DNA from 3 places in the Micromonospora sp. NPDC047134 genome. Region 2 is predicted to be linked to each of the others. Evidence: riboswitches for the same ligand, from Rfam matches in the RefSeq annotation. Region 2 holds a riboswitch; each other region holds the start of a gene.
The links. A riboswitch is a leader RNA that binds a small molecule or an ion and turns the genes downstream of it on or off. The one in region 2 is predicted to bind cyclic di-AMP.
Positions count from the first base shown of each region.

Region 1: linked by a shared signal. The riboswitch ahead of ABZ795_RS19585 (hypothetical protein) and the one ahead of ABZ795_RS05650 (hypothetical protein) in region 2 are both predicted to bind cyclic di-AMP.
Region 3: linked by a shared signal. The riboswitch ahead of ABZ795_RS19315 (NlpC/P60 family protein) and the one ahead of ABZ795_RS05650 (hypothetical protein) in region 2 are both predicted to bind cyclic di-AMP.

Region 1 is NZ_JBEYUI010000016.1:43,706-48,773, forward strand. Features, by position in the region: gene ABZ795_RS19570 (STAS domain-containing protein) at 1-182, shown strand, start outside; gene ABZ795_RS19575 (5'/3'-nucleotidase SurE) at 188-1,012, opposite strand; gene ABZ795_RS19580 (PfkB family carbohydrate kinase) at 1,009-1,989, opposite strand; gene ABZ795_RS19585 (hypothetical protein) at 2,204-3,262, opposite strand; cyclic di-AMP (ydaO/yuaA leader) riboswitch at 3,267-3,402, opposite strand; gene ABZ795_RS19590 (AAA family ATPase) at 3,587-5,068, opposite strand, start outside.
Region 2 is NZ_JBEYUI010000003.1:107,490-112,557, forward strand. Features, by position in the region: gene ABZ795_RS05630 (hypothetical protein) at 1-439, opposite strand, end outside; gene ABZ795_RS05635 (cation transporter) at 472-681, opposite strand; gene ABZ795_RS05640 (metal-sensitive transcriptional regulator) at 803-1,099, shown strand; gene ABZ795_RS05645 (YibE/F family protein) at 1,424-2,803, shown strand; cyclic di-AMP (ydaO/yuaA leader) riboswitch at 2,970-3,101, shown strand; gene ABZ795_RS05650 (hypothetical protein) at 3,105-4,118, shown strand; gene ABZ795_RS05655 (carbonic anhydrase) at 4,175-4,873, opposite strand.
Region 3 is NZ_JBEYUI010000015.1:137,899-142,966, reverse strand. Features, by position in the region: gene dcd (dCTP deaminase) at 56-634, shown strand; gene ABZ795_RS19315 (NlpC/P60 family protein) at 637-1,623, opposite strand; cyclic di-AMP (ydaO/yuaA leader) riboswitch at 1,691-1,824, opposite strand; gene ABZ795_RS19310 (NlpC/P60 family protein) at 1,998-2,996, opposite strand; gene ABZ795_RS19305 ((Fe-S)-binding protein) at 3,266-5,068, opposite strand, start outside.

The sequences.
Region 1 (5,068 bases), on a different contig from region 2:
TCAGCGCGATGGTCGCCGGATTCCAGACCGCCGAGGTCAGTGGTGTGAAGTTGGTCGTCACCGAGCCGAGCCGGTTCGTGCACCGGCAACTCTGGGTGACCGGCCTGCTCGGTCTGTTCGGTGCCCCCGAGCCGTACTACGCGGGGGCCGCCGCGACACCCGAGGTCCTGCCGGGGGCCTGAGGCCCTCAGTCGGGATCCAGACCTGACAGATCAATATCGGTCGCCTCGGTGAGGGCCCGGATGGCCGTTACCGAGGCGTAACCCTCGGCCAGCAGGGCCAGGTCGGTGCCGGGCTGCACCGCCTGACCGGGCTGCTCCAGCGAGGTACGCACGAATCCCTGACCGGATTCGGCGACCGTCATCTGCACCTGACCGAAGGTGGCCAGGGTGCCCCGGCGTATCCCACGCAGCCGCCCGAAGGGCAGATCCGGTGCGTTGACGTTGAGCACGCTCGCCACCTGTCCGGTGAGCAGCCGAGGCAGCAGGTCCAGGGCTACCCGGGCGGCCGTGTCCCAGTGTCGGTCGACATCGCGTACCCGGGCGGCTTCGGCCACCGCCGCACCCCCGCTGGCGGCGGTAGCCTCACCGGCCGAGAGCACGTCCAGGGACACCGCCATCGCCGGGCAACCGTTGGCCACCGCGGTGAAGGCCGCGCCCACCGTGCCGGAGTGCAGCACCGCCCGGCCGGCATTGGCGCCCCGATTGATTCCGGACAGCAGCACCTGCGGGGGTGGCCCGAAGGCACCGTGCACGGCGATCAGGGCGATGAACCCGGGAGAACCCCCCACCGCGAACGCCGGGGTGGTCGCCAATTCCGGCAGGGGATGGTCGTGGACCACCACCCTGCCCTCCTCCTCCACCGCCCGCATCGCGGCGCTGGTGCCGCTGGCCTCCTCGAAGGGGGCGGCCACCACCACCTCCAGGCCCCGGGCGACCGCGGCTCGGGCCAGCGAGTGGAGGCCGGGGGCGGAGATCCCGTCGTCATTGGTGATCAGTACCCGCAGGGTCATCGGCCGCCTGCCCGGTGGGCCCACTCGTCCGGGGTGGTGCGGAACTGCGGCCGGTTGCCGGCCGGCACCAACTCGACCCGGTCGACCAGACCGGTGATCGAATCCAGTCGTCCGGTGCCCAGCCCGTGCCGGGTGACATTCAGCGCGCCGGCCGCAGCCCCGGTGCGGATCGCGGTACGGATGTCGCCGCCCCGGGCCACCACGGCCGCCACCCCGGCGGTCATCGAGTCCCCCGCGCCCCGCGGGTCGGCCGCCTCCAACCGGGGCATCCGTACCTCGAACACCTCGCCGTCGAGCAGGGTCAGGGCCGGTTTGTCGGCCCGGCTGACCAGCACGTTGTCCGCGCCGGCGGTGTGCAGGTCGTACAGGGCGGTGATGAGCTGATCCTGATCCTCACCGGCGGCCCGCCCGTCCGCGATCAACTCCTCGTGGCTGACCTTGAGGAAGAACACCCCGCTGTCCAGGACGGCCGTCAGGTGTTCGCCGCTGAGGTCGACCACCACCGGGCTGCCGTTGGCGCACAGATCGGCCGCGAAGCGGCGGTACAGGTCCGGCGGTACCAGGCTGGGGTGATTGGGGCCGCTCAACACGCACACCGCCGCTCGCAGTCCCTCGCTGAGGGCCAGGTTGTACAGCTCGTCCAACTCGTGGCGGCTCAACGGCTGACCGGGCACGTCGATGATCTCCCGCCGGCTGCCCTCCCGGCGGTCGTGCACGTACCCCCCGCTGCCGCCGGAGTCGCGGGCCACGACCTTGAGTTCCACCCCTTCGCTGACCAGCAACGGCTCCAGCACCTGCCCGATCTCGCCGCCCAGGGTGGTGCAGAGCACCACCTCGACACCGAGGGACAGCACCATCCGGGCCTGCCAGACCCCCTGCCCGCCGGGGTGCAGGTGCAGCTCCGGGGTGTCGTTGGGCTGGTCGACGGTGACGGTCAGCAGCGGCGTGGGCGCGAAGACCATGACGTGCCCGGTCACCGGAGCCACCCGCGGTTGTCGGGCCGGGTGAACCGGATGGTGGATTGCCTCATGCACTGCCCCCTCGTGGCGAAATGTCCACTTCACCCTCGACGGTAACCAAGGTGGCGGATTCCCGCGCGGCGACGGGCGGGGGACAGGGATCTTCGAGCGGCCGGGGCGGACACGACGACGCCGGGTGGGGATGCCCACCCGGCGTCGTGGCGAGGATCGGTCAGTACACCGACAGGTGTACGTGGTTGGTGTGGTCGCTGGACGGATCGCCCCGCGCGCCGCTGTAGGTCTTCCAGCCGCTGCTGGGCAGCCAGATCTGCTTGTACCAGATCACGTAGAGCACGGCGAGCCGGTCGGCGTTGTTGACGAAGTAGGCCGCCAGGTTGTTGCCGTAGGTTCGGTCACCGCCGGTGGCGGCCCCACCGAAGCCGTTCTTCTGCGCCGCGAAGTCGCAGGCCCGGCCCTTGGGGTGCTCGCCGGAGCCGCCCGACCGGTAGCAGGAGACGTACCGGGTGAACCCGGCCGACTTGGCCTGCTTGAGGGCGTGCAGCGTACGCGGGGTGATGCAGCCGTTGGCCGGGGTGGGGTCGTTGACAGTGCACGACTCCGCCGGCCACGAGCCGTTCGCGTTGCGGGGCGCGGGGGCGGCCCGGGGGCTGGATCCACCGGCCCGGGTCGGTGCCCGCTCGGCCCGCTGGGCGGCCTCGGCCCGCTCGTTGGCCACGGTCAGGGCCCGCTCGGCCTGATCCTTGCGCTTGGCCATCACCGCGACCTGCTTGCGCTGCTCCTGGACCTCCCGGTCCAGCGCCTGCTTGGTCCGGCTGACCTCGTCGCGGGTGGCCCGCAGCTCACCCAGGGCGCGCTCCTCGTTGGCGGCCACCGCGTCCAGGGCCGCCGCCCGGTCCATGAAGCCGGCCGGGGAGGCGCTGTTGAGCAGGGCCGACGCCGCGCTGAGCCGACCGGAGCGGTAGGCCTGGGCCGCGATCTCGGCCACCTTGCTGCCGCGTTCGGCGAGCTGGCTCTCGGTGGCGGTGAGCTGGCCGGCCAGCTGCTTCTGCCGCTTGACCGAACGGTCCAGGGCGGCCTTGGCGTCGAGGTACCCCTTGCTGGCCGCCTCCAACTGGGCCCGCAGCGCCGGGGTGCCGCCTTCGTCGCCGACATCGCCGGGCGCCGCTGCGGCGGGGCCGGGAAGCAGCGCGGCCCCCACGGCCAGGGCGAGCGCCGCGCAGATCAGGGCCGCCGTGCGGGCGGCCGGTCTAGCGGTTGCCACTGTTGGCATGCACATGTCCTTCCGTCAGCCGCCGACCGGGTTAGCTGACGGGTTCGGGACGGAAGATCCCTACCGCGCGTGCGCGGATGCACCCCAGAAAAACATGGTTCCCCGGCTCGCCCTCGCGGGCGATTGAGCGGCGGCCACCGCCGGCACCGGTGGGTGCCGCCTGGCGGAGGCCGGAGCCGAGCCTACCGGGACTGCCGTTACCTGTGCAGCCGGTGTGACTCGTGGTATTCGTCTGCTCACCATAGAATCAGACATAAGTGTCGAATATGCCCGCTTGGTGACACCAGTCACCGGGGTGTCCGTACCCAGCGTGTCCGGGCGGGCTCAGCCGAAGTCGATGGTGGTCAGCCGTTGGGTGGCTCGGGACAGCGCGACATAGAGGGTGCGTACCCCGGAGTCCGGCACCGCCCGGATCTCGCTCGGGGCGACCAGCACCACCCCGTCGTACTCCATGCCCTTGGCCTCCAGGCTCGTCACCACCTGGAGACGATCGCCGCCCAGGCCGCCGAGCCAGCCCGCCACCTCCGCCCGCCGGGGCACCGGAGTGATCACCCCGACGGTGCCCTCGACCTCGTCCAGCAGGGTGCGCGCGGCCGACACCACCCGGCCGGCCAACTCGGCCGCCGACACCACCAGTCGAATCGGCTCCACCCCGGTGGAGCGGACCGCTGTGGGCAGCGGCAGGTCCGGGTACACCCGACGGATCTCCTCGGCCGCCACCGCGAAGATCTCCGCCGAGTTGCGGTAGTTCGTGGTCAGGGTGAACAGGTGGCGCGGACGCCGTCCCAGGGCCTTGTCCCGGGCGCGGGTTAACTCCTGGGGATCTCCCGTCCAGGCGGTCTGCGCCGGGTCGCCCACCACCGTCCAGGAGGCCAGCCGACCCCGCCGGCCGATCATCCGCCACTGCATCGGCGAGACGTCCTGCGCCTCGTCGACCACCACATGGGCGTAGTCCCGGTAGTCCTCCGGGCGCTCGCGGGCGGCCTGCCGGGCGGCCCGCTGCCGATCGGCGAAGGTGCTCAACTCCCGGACCCCGCCGGCCAACTGGAAAGGGTCCCGCTTGGCCCGGGCCGGGCGCATCGGCTTACCGAGCAGGGTGTCGAGTTCGTCCAGCAGGGCGGCGTCGGCGACCGTCGGACCCTCCGTGGCCAGCCCCTGGTACGCCTCGGCCAGCAGCCGGATCTCTGCGCCGGACAGGATGCCCCCGGCGTACCGACGCAGCCGCTCGTGGTCGGCCAGCCAGCCGAGTACGTGCCGGGGATGCAGCCGGGGCCACCAGGCCTTGAGGAACTCCCGGAAGTCGGGGCGGTCGATCAGTTCGTCCTCGAAGGCGCGCTGCTCGGGCAGCCCGCCGATGCCCAGTCGACGGGCCTGAGCCCAGAGCGCGGCCAGTACCCCGTCGAAGCCGGCCCGGCGCACCTCGTTGCGGCGGGCGCCGCGCGGCAGCGCCCGGTTCCAGATCGCGTTCAGCTCCGCCCGGTCCAGTTGCAGCAACTGTCCCCGGTACAGCAGTCGCAACTGGGTGGGTACCCCCGGAGCGGGATCCCGGACGGCCCGTTCCAGGACCCGCCGCATCCGCAACGAGCCCTTGATCGTGGCCACCCGGGGCGGGTCGGTCCGGGTGGCCGTCACCCCGGGGAAGAGGCTGCCCAGGGAGTGCAGGGTGGCCGCGTCCTCGCCCAGCGACGGCAGCACCGAGGCGATGTAGGAGACGAAGACCGAGGAGGGGCCGAGGACCAGGATGCCGCCCCCGGCGTACCGGCTGCGGTCGGCGTAGAGCAGGTACGCGGCACGGTGCAGGGCCAC
Region 2 (5,068 bases):
CCCGCCACACCCCGGGGGAACTCAACGGCGAGGCGACCCGCCAGGTGCCGTCGGCGGCCATCTCCGGGTGCACGTGCTGGAAGCCGCCGAGATCACGCCGGGCGACGATCAGGTGCATCGGCTTGTCGTGGTTCACCTCGTACCGGGTCACCGGCTTCCCGTCAGGGCCGGTGACCCGGAAGGCGAACTCGCCCTCGGGGGCGGCGACCGGCACCAGGGTGTAGCCCCGGTCGGAGACGAGCAGCCCGCCCGGTAGGTGCCCACCGGGATCCGGGGTGTCGTGGCCGGGTGCGGTCGTGTCGTGCGAGCCGTCGCCCGCCTGGTGGCCCTCGGCGACGATCGGGGCGGGCGGGTCGGTCAGCTGACCGACCCCGTAGGCCGCGCCGAAAACCGCCACCAGACCTAGCGCGAAGCCGGTCAGCTTCGTCGCTGTGTTCATGGTCGCACCTCGGGTTTCCGCCGTCGGTCGCCTCAGGCGCCGACCAGTTCGTATCCGGCCTCGTCGACGGCCGCGCGGACCGCCTCGGCGTCCAGCGGCTGTTCGCTGATGACCTTGACCTGGCCGGTGGCCAGGTCGACCGCTACCTCGGTGACCCCGGGCAGCGCGGTGACCTCGGCGCTGACCGCGCCGACGCAGTGTCCGCAGGTCATGCCCTGCACCTGGTACGTCGTGGTGACCATGGAACTCTCCTCCTCCGCCTGACCCGACCGAGGGGCGGCCGGCCTCTTGAAGAATACCCACGGGGGGTATCTCCAATCGCGACCCTAACATACCCCCAGGGGGTACGTTATCCTCGTTACCATGACCACACCCACGCCGATCCGCGGCTACACCGCCAGCAAGGACCAACTGCTAGCCCGGCTGCGCCGGGTCGAGGGTCAGGTGCGCGGCGTCGAGAAGATGGTCGACGAGGATCGCTACTGCATCGACGTGCTCACCCAGATCTCCGCCATCCAGGCGGCACTGGACAAGGTCGCCCTGGGCCTGCTCGACGGGCACGCCCGGCACTGCATGCACACCGGCGCAGTCGAAGGCCGCGCCGACGAGATGGCCACCGAGATGATGGCCGCCGTGGGCCGCCTGATGAAGCGGGGCTGAACCCCACCACGACACCCAGGTCGCCGGCCGCGAACCGCCGAGGAACGGGCGCGACCTGCGATCCGATCCCGGGCTGGCTACGATTCCCAGACGATGGTCTGCCGACATCCGGGCCCACCGGCCTGCGTCCGCCACCGGCGGCGCACCCGCATCCGCCGCCACTGCCCGGCGGCCGGTCAGAGCCCACCCCGGCAATCACCGTACGCAGCGGGTCCGCCACATTCCGGCCACCTCGGCCGCCCACCGCGACAGTCGTACGACCGGGCTGAACCGACTCGCCCGCCGACACGTACTCCGCTGAAGAGATCGTTGGGAGACTAGCGAATGGGCGCCGATCACAGCCGGGCCGCTCCGCCCACCCCGCCCGGGGTGCGGCGGATCCTCATCGTGACGGTCGTCCCCCTCTTCCTCGTCACGGTGATCGCCGCCCTGGTGCTCTGGCCCCGCGACGCCCCCCGCCCGGAGGCCGCCGACGACCTGCCCCGCTACCAGGGCACGGTCACCCGGGTGGTCACCGAACCCTGCCCGCCCAACCCCACCGTGCCGGAGGGCACCCCGACCACCGGCGGGGGTCCCTGCGGCACCGTCACGGTGCAGGTCCAGGACGGCCCGGACGCCGGTCAGCAGGTCGACACCCCCATCCCGGCCGGGCCGGGCGCCCCCTCGGTGGACGTCGGCGACGAGGTCATCCTGGTCTCGCTGATCGACCCGGAGGACCCCTCGATCAGCAACTACAACATCGCCGAGCACCAGCGGGGGATGCCCCTGATCTGGCTGGGGGTGCTCTTCGCCGCCGCCATCGTGGCCTTCGGGCGGCTGCGCGGGCTGGCGGCCCTGGCCGGGCTGGGGGCCAGCTTCGCCATCCTGCTCACCTTCGTACTGCCGGGCATCAGCGCCGGCCAGCCGCCCCTGGTGGTGGCCATCGTCGGCGCCGCGTTGATCATGTTCGTGGTGCTGTACCTGACCCACGGGGTGTCCGCGCAGACCTCGGTGGCCGTACTCGGCACCCTCGGCGCCCTGGTGCTCACCGGGCTGCTCGGTCTGGCCGCCACGAACGCCACCCACCTGACGGGGTTCGGCAGCGAGGACGCCACCACCCTGTCGATGTTCCGGGGCGATGTCGACCTGCACGGCCTGCTGCTGGCCGGCATCATCATCGGTTCGCTGGGGGTCCTCGACGACGTCACCGTCACCCAGGCCGCGGCGGTCACCGAGTTGGCCCACGCCAACCCCAACCTGTCCCGCCGCCAGCTGTACCGCTCGGCCACCCGGGTGGGCCGGGCGCACATCGCCTCGGTGGTGAACACCATCGTCCTGGCGTACGCCGGTGCCTCACTGCCCCTGCTGCTCCTGCTGACGGCCGACTCCCGCGCCCTGGGGCAGATCCTCACCAGCGAGTTCCTGGCCCAGGAGATCGTCCGCAGTGTGGTGGCCACCCTGGGGCTGATCGCCGCCGTACCCCTGACCACCGCCCTGGCCACGGTGGTGACCACCGCCGGTCGGCAGCGCGGCGGGACAGACCTCGCGGCCCCCGCCCCCGACGAGGTGGCCGCCGTCGGCGAAGGCCGCCCCCGGGTCCCCCGGCCGGCTACGGACCGGGCCGAGGCCCTGCAGGCTCTCAGCGATCCGCGGACCCGTCACACACCCCCCGCCACCCGTTCGGAGTGGCCCGAACCGGACAGGAGCACCGAAACCCCATGGTGACACTGCTCAACGTGAGCACGCCGACCACATCGGTCGATATGCGTGGCGCTCGTCACCCATTGCGATTACGAAATGACGTATCTCGCCGGGTTCGGTACGTAGAAGCCCAGACGGACTCTCGGGTAACCTCACTGCCGGTCACCGCCGAAGGCGCGCACCGGCGCCTGCGGTGCCACCGCCCAATCGCCGCCAGGCGAGCCGGGGACCCAGGTACCTGGGGTGAATCCGCGAAAGCGGTAGGGGCCACTTCCGTCCCGAACCCGTCAGCTAACCCGGTCGGCGGTCGATGGAAGGGAAGACAGTGACGGCACCCCTACGCCGCTGGTTGACGCCCGTGGTGGCCGTGTTCGCCGCGTTCGCCGTCTTCGCCGGCCCCCTGCCGGCGACGGCTGCGCCGAACGCCCCCAAACCAGCCGGTCACGACGACGATCCGCCGATGCTCAACGAGTTGATCGAGGCGACCAACCGGGACTACACAAAGGCCAAGTCGAAGCTGGAGAAGTCCAAGAAGAAGCAGCTCAAGCTCGCCGTCGAACTCCGCCGCGCGGAGGCCGACCTGGACGCCCTAGCCCCACAGGTCGCCGAGATCGCCACCCAGTCGTACCGGACCGGGCGGGTCGGCGCGATCGCCATGCTGTTGCAGACCGACGCCCCGGACTCCTTCATCCACCGGGCCTCCGCCCTGGACGAGCTGAACCTGGTCAACAGCAAGAAGCTGGCCGAGGTCAACGCGGTCAAGCGCCGCGCCGAGACGGCCAAGCTGGCGCTCGACGCCGAGGTACGCGAGCAGCAGAAGCTGACCAACGACATGGCCCGCAAGAAGAGCGACGCGGAGAAGTCCCTCCGGCTGGTCGGTGGGGTCGGCCTCACCGGTGGCCTGGTGGCCGCTACCTCCCCGGTGGCCCGCCCCGGCCCCAACCGGTCCTCCGACGGCGGCTGGAAGCCCGAGTCGTGCAACCAGGACGACCCGACCACCTCGGGCTGCATCACCGCGCGCACCCTGCACATGTACAAGGAGGTCAAGCGGGCCGGTTTCAACCGGTTCGTCGGCTGCTACCGCCCGGGTGACAAGTGGGAGCACCCCAAGGGCCGGGCCTGTGACTGGTCGTTGCAGAACAGCGGTTTCCGCCCCTGGTACAACAACGACACCCGGATCTACGGCAACAACCTGGCCGCCTTCCTGGTCCGTAACGCCGACCGGCTGGGTGTCTACTACGTGATCTGGAACCGGCAGATCTGGTTCCCGGCGACCGGATGGAGTTCCTACAGCGGCCCGTCGAACCACACCGATCACGTACACGTCTCGATGCTCTAGCGTCTCCGGCACCGCTTCGAGGGCCGTCCCGCCGTCTGGCAGGACGGCCCTCGTCGTCAGGCGGCGAGGGCGGCGGTGGCAACCAGGTCGGCGGGCTCCGCGGCCACCGCCCGGGCCTCCCCGGCGGCCAGCCGGTACGACATGCCGACCACCGCGCAGCGCCCGGCGGACACCTCGGCGGCCAGGGTGGTGGAGGCCTCCAGCATCGCCGTCACGGTCTGCGCGATGTGGATGTCGACGATCTGGTTCAGGTCCTCCACCCCGGCGGCCTCCGCCCGGCGCAGGCTGGGCACCACGGCGTCCACCACCGCGCCCAGGTGCCCGGCGGGGGTGCTGCCGGTGGCCAGGGCCGCCCGGGCCGCCTGCACGGCACCGCACGAGTCGTGCCCGAGCACCACCACCAACGGCGTACGCAGGACGGCCACCGCGTACTCGACGCTGCCCAGCACCTCGGGGCCGATGGTGTGCCCGGCGGTACGGACCACGAAGAGGTCCCCCAGCCCACGATCAAAGATGATCTCGGCGGCCAGTCGGGAGTCCGAGCAGCCCACGATCACCGCGAAGGGATGCTGCTCGGCCGCCACGGCGGCGCGCCGCCCGGCGTTCTGATTCGGATGCCACGGGGTGTCGGTGACGAACCGCCGGTTGCCGGCGATCAGCTCGGCGAGCGCCCGCTGCGGGGCACCCGGAAGATCCGCAGTGAGCAGTTCACGCTCCAGCCCTGGGTGTGTTCCGATCGCTCCGGGTCGACTCATCCGGCGTCTCCTCGCTGCTCATGGGATGCCTGGTCACCCCGGCCGACGCTGGTCGCGGGCTGCTCCAACCGTCACACGCACTACAAGCCGCGTCAAGCAATGCGTGATATGCATTTCAGGTATCGCCGGACACTTGCCTTCGCGCAGGTCAGGATGCTCGGGCCGGACGGCGTGGCCCGGAGAAGCCGAAAGGCC
Region 3 (5,068 bases), on a different contig from region 2:
ACGTTCTAGACAGGTAGCGCGACACGCAGGTCAGCCATATCGGTATGGTGTGGCGATGCTGCTCTCCGACCGCGACCTGGTCTCCGAGATCAAGGCGGGCACCCTCGCGCTGGAGCCTTTCGAGCCCACCCTGGTGCAGCCCTCCAGCATCGACGTACGCCTGGACAAGTTGTTCCGGGTCTTCAACAACCACCTCTACACCCACATCGACCCGGCGACCCGGCAGGACGACCTGACCTCCCCGGTGGAGGTGCCCGACGGCGAGCCCTTCGTGCTGCACCCGGGCGAGTTCGTGCTCGCCTCCACCCTGGAGGTCATCTCCCTGGGTGACCAGCTCGCCGGTCGGCTGGAGGGCAAGTCCAGCCTGGGGCGGCTGGGTCTGCTCACCCACTCCACCGCGGGCTTCATCGATCCCGGCTTCTCCGGGCACGTCACGCTGGAGCTGTCCAACGTGGCGAACCTGCCGATCACCCTCTGGCCCGGCATGAAGATCGGTCAGCTCTGCATCTTCCGGCTCTCCTCGCCGGCCGAGCACCCGTACGGGTCGGCCGTCTACGGTTCCCGCTACCAGGGCCAGCGCGGCCCGACCCCGAGCCGGGCCTGGCAGAACTGGCGCACCTGGCCGACCCGCTGACCTCAGCCGGGCCGACCGAAGCTGTGGATCGGGCTGCTCTCCATCCGTTTCATCTTCACCGGCTGACCGGCGCGGGAGGCGTGCACCACCCAGCCGTCGCCGACGTACATGCCGACATGGTGCAGATCCCGGTAGTAGAAGACCAGGTCACCCGGGCGTAGGGCACTGCGGGCGACCGACCGGGTCACCTGACGCTGCCGGGCCGCGTTGTGCGGCATGGCCACCCCCGCCCGCGCCCACGCGGCCAGCATCAGACCAGAGCAGTCGTACGCCTGCGGCCCCTCGGCACCCCAGGAGTACGGCTTGCCGATCTGGGCGCAGGCGAACTTCACCGCCACCCCGGCCGCCCCGCCCGGATAGCCGGCCGGACAGGGCGCGGGTCGCAGCGGGCCGCCACCGCCCCGGCCGTACGCCCGCAGTCGTAGCCGCTGCAACCGGTCGATCTCGGCGTCGACTTGGCGTCGCTTCCCCGCTAGGGCGACCTCCATACGGGTCAACTCGCCGATGGCCACCTCCAGGTGGGCCTTGGCGGCGGTGAGTTCGTCGCGTAGCGCGGCGGCCTGCCGGACGGCCTGCTGCTGATGGTGGGCGTACCGGTCGAGCAGGCCGATCTGCTCCACGACCTCGCCGGGGGACCTGCTGCCCAACAGCACGTTGACGGCACCGACCGTGTCACCCATGTACGCCCGTGCCGCCAGGGCACCTACCTGGGTCATCGCCTCGTCGACCTGGCGCTGGAGAGGGGCGATGCGGGCGGCCAGGGAGTCGGCCTCCCGGCGCTTGCCGGCCAGGTCCTGCCGGCTGGCGTTGTGCCGTTCGATGAGGGGTTCCAGCCGGTTCCAGTCCGCGTCGATCCGGCGCTCGATGGCGTCGACGGACGGGTCGGCGTGGGCTGCCGTGGCACCGCCGGTGAGGATGACGGCGGTCGCGGACAGGACGGCGAATGCGGTGGTGCAGCGGTACCAGTGGGATCGCGGCGCAGCCGTCACCGGGCCGGGCGTCGTCGCCCGGCGTGACGGTGGCCGCGGGGCATGGTGTGCCACCGGGCTCCCAACTCCTTCTTCCCCATACCGCCTACCGGGTTAGCTGACGGGTTCGGGCGGGAAGGGGGCGCCCTACCGCGCGGATCGCGGATTCACCCCGGGAACGTGGGTCCCCGGCTCGCACAGGCGACTCGGCGGTGTCGGACCGTCACCGCCCGGGATGGGCGGAACTGCCATCGGGCCGACAATTGCCCAGCTTAGGGACGACCTCCGTCGATACACAACAGGTCCACGCCGCTACACAGGGTGTCCAGATCCGACATAGGACAGGGCCCCCGATCTCTTGACCGGGGGCCCTGCCGATGTTCCTGTGCGATCCCTCAGCCGGGTCGACGGAAGCCGGCGATCGGCATGGTGGTGATCGGAGAGACGTTCACCGGTTTACCCGCTCTGGGCGCGTGCACCATTTGATTGTTGCCCAGATAGAGGCCGACGTGACTGAGGTCACTGCGGAAGAAGACCAGATCGCCGGGGCGGGCATCGGCCCGGGAGATGGCCTTGCCCTCGTTCCACTGCGCACCGGTGAAGTGCGTCAGGTAGATGCCGGCGGCCTTGTACGCGTACTGGGTGAGGCCGGAGCAGTCGAACGAGTTCGGGCCGGTGGCACCCCAGACGTACGGCTTGCCGACCTGGGCGCAGGCCACCCGGATGGCGGTCCGGGCCGCCTCGCTGACCACCCCGTTGATGGTCGGGCAGTTGGTGGTCTTGACCGTGGTCACCGGCAGGGACCGCTCAAGCTGCTTGATCTTGGCGTCGATCTGCTTCTTCTTCGCCGCCAGCTGCTTTTCCTTGGTTTCCTGGTCGGCGATCAGCGCGTCGAGCTTGGCCTTCTGGTCGTCGTACTTCTTGCGGACCTTCATCACGCCCTCGAGCTGCTGCCGCTCGTACGCGGCCAGCCGCTCCAGCAGGGCCATCTGCTCGCCCAGCATGTCCGGCTTGGCGTTCAGCAGCACCGCCCCGAGTTCCTGAGAGGGCCCGTTGACGTAGTACCGGGAGGCCAGGTCGGCCACCCGGTTCATGGCCAGCTCGGCCTCCAGGGCCAGGGGCTGGATCTTCTTCTGCAGGTCGCTGGCCTTCTTGCGGTTGACCTTCAGCTGCGACCGCACCTTGTTGTACTGCTCGATGGTGGGCTCAAGCTGCTGCCACTGCTTGTCGATCTGGCGCTCGATCTCCTCCACGGAGGGTTCCGCGTACGCGGGGGCGGCGATCAGGCCGGCACCGACCGCGGCGGCGGCCACCAGCACGACCAGGCGGTGCGCAGCTCTCCGTAGGCCACCTGGACGACGCGGCCATCCGGGCACAGGACGATGGAGGGGCATGGTTGCCACCGACAGCGACTCCTTTGCAGCCGACCGCCGGGCGTCCCGCGAGCGGTTGAGGGGCGAGACAGACGACCCACGGCGGTCGGTGCCCAACATTAGGGAAGGCGCGGTGTGGAATCAAGGCGACCAACGGTCGATTCACGTTTGCGCGACCAACCGCACACAAAGGGTGTCGATCATTTCGTTATAGTCACGCACGTCAATTTAAAATAAAGAGGTACGGCGGGCTACATCGGCCCGCCGTACCTCGTACGGTCACGTGCTGGTCAGCTGGCGACCGGCTCGCCTTCCTCGACGCCCCGACCCTGCTCGGGCCGGACCGACCGCAGTAGGACGCTCGCCACATCGACCACCTCGACCTGCTCGCCGGCGCCCTTGCCGTTCACCCCGTCGGTGAGCATCGTCGAGCAGAACGGGCAGCCGACCGCGATGGTCCGCGCCCCGGTCGACATGGCCTCCTCGACCCGGTCCACGTTGATCCGCTTGCCGATCCGCTCCTCCATCCACATCCGGGCGCCACCGGCGCCACAGCAGAAGGAACGCTCACTGTTCCGCGGCATCTCGGTGATCTCGGCGCTTACCGCGCTGCCCAGCACCTCGCGCGGCGGGGTGAAGATCCGGTTGTGCCGCCCCAGGTAGCACGGGTCGTGGTAGGTGACCCCGCCGTCGACCGGCTGCACCGGGGTGAGCTTGCCGGTGGCGACCAGGTGGGCCAGCAACTGGGTGTGGTGCACCACCTCGAACTCCCCGCCGAGTTGGCCGTACTCGTTGCCCAGGGTGTTGAAGCAGTGCGGGCAGGTCGCGACGATCTTGCGCTTGGCCTTCTCGCGGCCCTCGAAGGCCTCGTTGAGGGTCTCCACGTTCTGCTGGGCGAGCATCTGGAAGACGAACTCATTGCCGATCCGGCGGGCCGGGTCACCCGAGCAGGTCTCGCCCTCGCCGAGGATGGCGAAGGAGACCCCGGCCTCGTTCAGCAGGGTGGCCACCGCCCGGGTGGTCTTCTTGGCCCGGTCCTCGAAGGCACCGGCACAACCCACCCAGAACAGATACTCGAAGTCCTCCACCTCGCCGACCCGGGGAACCTCGAAGTCCAGACCCTTGGTCCAGTCCTCGCGGGTGTTCTGCGGGGCACCCCAGGGGTTGCCCTTGTTCTCCAGGTTGCGCAGCATCACCCCGGCCTCGGAGGGGAAGCTGGACTCGATGAGCACCTGGTAACGCCGCATGTCGACGATGTGGTCGATGTGCTCGATGTCCACCGGGCACTGTTCGACGCAGGCGCCGCAGGTGGTGCACGACCAGAGCACGTCCGGGTCGATCACACCGCCGGCCTCGGCGTCACCGATCAGGGGCTTCTCCGCCTCGGCCAGGGCCAGCACGTCTAGGTGGGCCAACTGGGCCGCGGTGGCCTTCTCCTCACCGGTGAGGTCCTTGCCGCCACCGGCCAGCAGGTAGGGCGCCTTGGCGTACGCGTGGTCGCGCAGGCTCAGCACCAGCAGCTTCGGCGACAGCGGCTTGCCGGTGTTCCAGGCCGGGCACTGCGACTGGCACCGGCCGCACTCCGTGCAGGTGCTGAAGTCCAGCAGGCCCTTCCAGGTGAACTGCTCGACGTGGGCCACCCCGAATTGGTCCTTCTCGGGGTCGGCCTCCTCGAAGTCCAGCGGCTTGCCGTCGCTCATCATCGGCCGCAGGGCGCCGAGACCGGAGCCGGCCGACCCGGGCTTGCGCTTGAAGAAGATGTTGGGGAAGGCCAGGAAGCGGTGCCAGGCCACGCCCATGGTGACGTTCAGCGAGATCACGATGAGCCAGGTCATCGAGATGGCGATCTTGATCAGAGCGGCCACGCTGACCCCGGACTCCCAGTCCGGCAGCACCGAGCCGACCGCGTGGCTGAGCGGGGTGGCCCAGGTCGGGTACTCGAAGTGGTCCGTGGCCACCTTGAAGCCCCGGATCAGGAAACCCATGATCAGTACGGCGAGGACGATCGCCTCGACGAAGTAGCCCTGCCACATCGTCGACCCGGTGAACCGCGACCGGCGACCGGCCCGGTTCGGCCGGTTGGCCACCCGGAT